DNA from 2 places in the Allobosea eneae genome. Region 2 is predicted to be linked to the other one. Evidence: predicted binding sites of a transcription regulator. Region 2 holds the regulator's gene; the other holds the start of a gene.

Region 1 (3,204 bases), on a different contig from region 2:
ATCGCATTGGCCGAGCTCAATGCGACGCTGGAGCAGGAAGTCGAAAAGCGCTCGGCCGAACTGATGAAGGCCGAAGAGGCTCTGCGCCAGAGCCAGAAAATGGAGGCCGTCGGCCAGCTCACCGGGGGCATCGCCCACGACTTCAACAACATTCTCGCCGGCATCGGTGGCAGCCTCGAAATGGCCCAGGCGCGGATCGCGCAGGGCCGGATCGCGGACGTCGAGCGTTTCCTGACAGGCGCAAAAAGCGCGGTCCGGCGGGCCGCCAGCCTGACCGAGCGGCTACTCGCCTTTTCACGGCGCCAGACGCTCGACCCCAGGCCGGTCAATGTGAATACGCTGGTCAACGGCATGCTCGATTTGATCGCGCGCAGCGTCGGCCCGACGATCGCGATTGAGGCGGTCGGCGCCGCGGGCCTATGGACAGTGTTCGCAGATGCCGGCCAGCTCGAGAACGCGCTGCTCAATCTCTGCATCAATTCGCGCGACGCCATGCCGGATGGGGGCCGGCTGACGATCGAGACCTCCAATCGCTGGATGGACGAGCGGGCGGCAAAGGCGCGAGACCTGAAGCCGGGTCAGTACGTCTCGCTCTGCGTCTCCGACACCGGTACGGGCATGGCGGCGGAGGTGGTCGAGCGCGCCTTCGATCCGTTCTTCACGACCAAGCCGATCGGGCAAGGCACCGGACTTGGCCTATCAATGGTTTACGGCTTCGCCGGCCAGTCGGGCGGTGCGGCACGGATCTATTCGGAGCCCGGCAAGGGCACGATGATCTGCATCTATCTGCCGCGCCATATGGGCAAGGTCGTCGAAGCCGGCGAAGCCACCACGGATTCCGTAGTGCCCGCGCCGGCGGCCGGCGGAGAAACCATCCTGGTCGTCGACGACGAGCCTTTGGTCAGAATGCTCGTCGTCGAGCAGCTTGAAGAGCTGGGCTACGCCGTGATCGAGGCGGATGAAGGTCCTTCGGCGATGAGGATCATCGACAGCAAGCAGCCAATCGATCTGCTCGTGACCGATGTCGGGCTGCCGAGGGGCATGAACGGCCGCCAGCTCGCCGACGCGGCGCGCCAGCGCCGTCCCGGCCTCGAAGTGCTGTTCGTCACCGGCTATGCCGAGAACGCGGTGCTCAACCATGGCCATCTCGAACCGGGCATGCACATCATGACCAAGCCGTTCGAGATGGAGATCTTCGCGCAGCGTGTCCGGGACTTGATCGACAGGCGCAGGGAGGCGAAGCGCTGATGCCCGTCAGACGTCCGGCGCGAAATCCATCGCCACGCCGTTGATGCAGTAGCGCAGGCCGGTCGGCGGCGGGCCGTCGGGGAAGACGTGGCCGAGATGGCCGCCGCAATTGGCGCAATGCACCTCGACCCGGTGCATGCCGTAGCTATAGTCCTCGCTCTCCTCGACCGCGCCCTCCAGCGGCTGGTCGAAGCTCGGCCAGCCGGTGCCGCTCTCGAACTTCTTGTGCGACTTGAACAGAGGCTGGCCGCAGCCGACGCAAGAGAAGGTGCCGGCGCGCTTCTCGAAATTCAGCGCGCAGGAGCCAGCCCGCTCGGTGCCGTGGCCGCGCAGCACCTGGTACTGCTCCGGCGTCAGCTTCCGGCGCCATTCGGCGTCGCTGAGCTGGAAGGGGAATTCACGCTCTGCCGGCTTTCCCGTTTTGGCGAACATGTCCATCAGGCCCATGCGAGGCTCCTTTCCGTGCGCTCTTGTTCGATTGTCGCGCGTGATATGGGGATTTGTCTTCCTGATTTCAGCCCTCCGCAACATGGCGTGCTTCACGTTCGTGTTCGGCAATGATCGCTCGCTTCTCCGGCTGCCCGCCGCGTCACCCAACCGTCACGCGACTCCTCTAGTCGGCTCGCCATCGCAATGGGCGGAAACGAGGCTCTCGTGACGCAGACGATCCGCGCGGTGAAGCGCACGACGAATCTCGGCCTCAACACCGCCGTCCATCGCAGCAAGCCCCTGTCGCGCGCCGGCGTGCTGGAGCGGATGTTCACGCTCGCCTTCTCCGGGCTGGTCTATCCTCAGATCTGGGAGGACCCGGTCGTCGACATGGCGGCGCTAGCGCTGCAGCCCAGCGACCACCTCGTCGCGATCGCCTCCGGGTCCTGCAACATCCTGTCCTATCTCACCGCTGACCCGGCGAAGATCAGCGCGATCGACCTCAACGGCACCCATATCGGGCTGGGCCATCTCAAGCTCGCCGCGCTTGCCGAGATCGACGATCACGCGGTCTTCCGCCGCTTCTTCGGGCAGGCGCAGTCGAAGGCCAATGTCGAGACCTATGACCGCCTGATCGCGCCGCGGCTCGATGCCGTCAGCCGCGCCTATTGGGAGGGCCGCAACCTTGCCGGCCGCCGTCGCATCGAGGTCTTCGCCCGCAACTTCTACCGCTACGGCCTGCTCGGCCGCTTCATCGGCACCGGGCATTTCGTAGCCCGCCGGCTCGGCTTCGACCCCAGAGTGATGCTGGAAGCCAAGACGATGGAGGAGCAGCGGGCGCTGTTCGACCGGCATCTGGCGCCGGTCTTCGACAAGAAGCTGGTGCGCTGGCTGGTCCGCCAGCCGGCCTCGCTCTACGGCCTCGGGATCCCGCCGGCACAGTACAAGGCGCTCGCCGCCGACGGCGATGCCGGCATCCGCGCCGTGCTGCGCCACCGGCTGGAGCGGCTCGCCTGCGGCTTCGACCTCAAGACCAACTATTTCGCCTGGCAGGCCTTCGGCCGCGGCTATGGTCCGGAGCCGGATGCTGCGGTGCCGCCCTATCTGGAACGCGGCCATTTCGAGGCGGTGAAGGCGCGCGCCGGGCGCGTCTCCTACCATCAGAGCGCGATCACCGCCTTCCTCGAGAAGCAGCCGGCCGAGAGCTGCAATGGCTTCGTGCTGCTCGATGCGCAGGACTGGATGAACGATGCCGATCTGACGGCCTTGTGGGCGCAGATCACCCGCAGTGCCGCGCCCGGCGCCCGGGTGATCTTCCGCACCGCCGCCGACGAGCGCCTGCTGCCGGGCCGCGTGCCGGAGGCGATCCTGTCGCAATGGCAGTACCAGGAGGAGCGCAGCCGCGAGCTCGGGGCGCGTGATCGCTCCTCGATCTACGGCGCCTTCCACCTCTATGTCCGTGGAGCGGCTGCGTGAGCGCGGCGGAGGGCAGGGCGGATGCCGCCGGCCTGATGGACCGGATGTACC
Region 2 (3,204 bases):
TTGCAGCAGCCCTGGCGGGAGGGCGATTGGCCCTGCCCTCAGCCCTCATCCTGAGGAGCCGCGTCAGCGGCGTCTCGAAGGATGCTGCCGGAGGCTCCGGCACCAGCTGGAGCATCCTGCAAGACGCGGACTGACGTCCGCTCCTCAGGAGGAGGGCTGAAGCTTCTTCTGCAAGAGCCATGACCTCGCGACAGCGTTGCCGATTGGACTCACTGCCACACCATCTGCGGCGATTGGCTGGGGAAAAGCCGAATTAGGATTCGGCGACTCTTGTGGCCGAGTCAGGCCATCTTGTATGGTCGTCTTCGTCAGATACGACATCTCGTGCGGCGTCTCCAGTATCGTCAGTCCCGGGCGTAACGGCTTCCGTTTAACCACGGACGCTGCCGGTATCGGATTCCGCCATGATCTCTCCCTATGCCTCGCCGGCCCGCCGGTGGGACATGACGAAGACAGGTGCAACCCCATGACCGAAGCCGGAGCCTGGACCGACGAACGCGTCGAACTGCTCAAGAAGCTCTGGAACGACGGCCTGAGCGCGAGCCAGATCGCCGCCGAGCTCGGCAATGTCACGCGCAACGCGGTCATCGGGAAAGTCCATCGTCTCGGCCTGTCAGGCCGGGCCAAGAGCCCGGGCTCGGCCGCGCCGCGTCCGCGCAAGCCGGCAGCCCGCCCGCCGAGCCACCCGGCCGGACATCAGAACGGCGGCGCCGGGCTGACCCGCGGCAACACCGCGCTCGCCCCGCAATTCGCGGCCGAGATCGAGGCCGAGGCGCAGGTCGAGCGCGAGCCGGCCCCGTCCGAGGACGTGGTGGTGCCGTTCTCCGAGCGGGTCACCATCATGGATCTGCGCGAATATATGTGCCGCTGGCCGATGGGTGACCCGACCTCGCCGGAATTCCGCTTCTGCGGCGGCCGCAGCGCGACCGGCCTGCCCTATTGCGCCTATCATGCTCGCATCGCCTACCAGCCTGCGGCAGACCGTCGGCGCGACCGCAGCAAGGCCATCCGCGCCTGAGTGCTCGCGACGCGATTGCATAACCATGAAAGCCGGCCGCAAGGCCGGTTGCTCATGGGCAGGACCAGAGGGCCCGCGCATGGCGACATTCGCGATCTATCTCGGCGCCGCGCTGGCCGAAATCGCCGGCTGCTTCGCCTTCTGGGCCTGGCTGAAACTCGGCAAGCCGGTCTGGTGGCTGCTGCCAGGCTTGGTCTTACTCGCCGCCTTCGCCTGGCAGCTGGCTTTGATCGACAGCCCCGCGGCCGGACGCGCTTTTGCCGCCTATGGCGGCATCTACATCCTCGCCTCGCTGGCCTGGATGGCACTGGTCGAGAAAATACCGCCGGATCGCTATGATCTCGCCGGCTCGGCGCTCTGCCTTGCCGGCGCAGCGGTCATTATCGCTACGCCGCGCTGACCAAAACGGTCAGCCGCGCGCAAACGTCTCGTCAAAGGCATAGCCGGCGCCGCGCACGGTGCGCAGCGGATCCTTGGAATTGGCCGGGGTGATCGCCTTGCGCAGGCGGCCGACATGGACGTCGACGGTGCGCTCGTCGATATAGACGTCGCGGCCCCAGACGGCATCGAGCAGCTGCGCCCGCGAATAGACGCGGCCCGGCGCCTGCATCAGGAATTCGAGCAGTCGGAACTCGGTCGGCCCAAGATGCAGTTCGGCCCCGGCGCGGCGGACCCGGCGGGTGGTGCGGTCGAGTTCGAGATCGCCGGCGGCGAGCAGTCCGGCGACATGGCCCGGCTTGGCGCGGCGCAGCAGCGCCTGGATGCGTGCAATCAGCTCGGGCAGCGAGAACGGCTTGACGACATAGTCGTCGGCGCCGGTGGCGAGGCCGCGCACGCGCTCGGTCTCCTCGCCGCGGGCGGTCAGCATGATGATCGGCACGCGCTCGGTGTCGCGACGCGTGCGCAGGCGTCGGCAGAGCTCGATGCCGGAGAGGCCGGGCAGCATCCAGTCGAGCAGGACGAGATCCGGCGTGTGATCGCGCAGGTGCAATTCGGCGTCGTCGCCGCGCGCCACGCTGTCGACCTCGAAGCCCTCGGCCTCGAGGTTGTAGCGCAGCAGCAGGGTCAGCGGCTCCTCGTCCTCGACGATCAGGATGCGTGCAGGCATAGGGTCTCGCTTTCGCTCAACCGCCTACCAGTTCAGCCATTGGCCGCCGGCAGGTCGACGAGGATGTTGGTGGTGTCGAGCTTCGGCCGAGTCTCGTCCATGGACTGGCCGGTGACGAGGTAATGGATGGTCTCGGCGATGTTCGTCGTGTGGTCGCCGATGCGCTCGACGTTCTTGGCGCAAAACAGCAGATGCGTGCAGAAGGTGATGTTGCGCGGATCCTCCATCATATAGGTCAGGAGCTCGCGGAACAGCGAGGTGTAGAGCGCGTCGATCTCGTCGTCGCGGCGCCAGACCTCCATCGCCTTCTGCTCGTTGCTGGCGGCATAGGCGTCGAGCACGTCCTTGAGCTGGGCCTGGACCAGGCGGCTCATATGCTCGAGGCCGACCACGGCGCGATGCGGCGGCGAGAACTGGCCGGAGATCGCGACGGCGCGCTTGGCGATGTTCTTGGCGAGATCGCCGACGCGCTCGATGTCGGCGGCGATGCGGATCGCCGAGATCAGCTCGCGCAGATCATTGGCGAGCGGCTGGCGCCGGGCGATGGTCAGCACCGCCTTCTCCTCGACCTCGCGCTGGAGATTGTCGAGGCGCTGGTCGGCCGTGATGATCTTCTGAGCAAGCGCGGTGTCGCGGCGCACCAGCGCGACCGTGGAATCGCCGAGCATGCGCTCGGACATGCCGCCCATCTCGGCGAGGCTGCGGCGCAGGCCTTCGAGATCGGCATCGTAGGAGCGGACGATATGTTGATCCGACATCGGGGCGTATCCTTCGGGGCTGGCCGACGACTGCGTGGACCTCAGCCGAAGCGGCCGGTGACGTAGTCCTGCGTCTGCTTCTTGTGCGGGTTCATGAAGATGGTGTTGGTGGCGTCGAACTCGATGACTTCGCCCAGATACATGAAGGCGGTGTACTGCGAGATGCGTGCCGCCTGCTGCATGTTGTGGGTGACGATGACGATGGTGAAATCGGTCTTGAGCTGCTCGAGCAGGTCCTCGATCTTGCCGGTCGAGATCGGGTCGAGCGCCGAGGTCGGCTCGTCGAACAGGATGACCTCGGGCTTCTGGGCGATGGTGCG

The links. The regulator PhoB, encoded in region 2, activates phosphate uptake and scavenging genes when phosphate is short. The targets are predictions, from matches to a motif close to TGTCATNNANCTGTCAT.
Region 1: the regulator PhoB is predicted to act here: its motif matches at 1,836-1,852, upstream of ACFPOB_RS10780 (BtaA family protein).

Annotation. Positions count from the first base shown of each region.
Region 1 is NZ_JBHSLW010000011.1:161,792-164,995, forward strand. Features, by position in the region: gene ACFPOB_RS10770 (PAS domain-containing protein) at 1-1,248, shown strand, start outside; gene msrB (peptide-methionine (R)-S-oxide reductase MsrB) at 1,255-1,686, opposite strand; gene ACFPOB_RS10780 (BtaA family protein) at 1,903-3,153, shown strand; gene ACFPOB_RS10785 (class I SAM-dependent methyltransferase) at 3,198-3,204, shown strand, end outside.
Region 2 is NZ_JBHSLW010000042.1:16,796-19,999, forward strand. Features, by position in the region: gene ACFPOB_RS23700 (GcrA family cell cycle regulator) at 467-1,018, shown strand; gene ACFPOB_RS23705 (YnfA family protein) at 1,098-1,418, shown strand; gene phoB (phosphate regulon transcriptional regulator PhoB) at 1,428-2,126, opposite strand; gene phoU (phosphate signaling complex protein PhoU) at 2,159-2,884, opposite strand; gene pstB (phosphate ABC transporter ATP-binding protein PstB) at 2,926-3,204, opposite strand, start outside.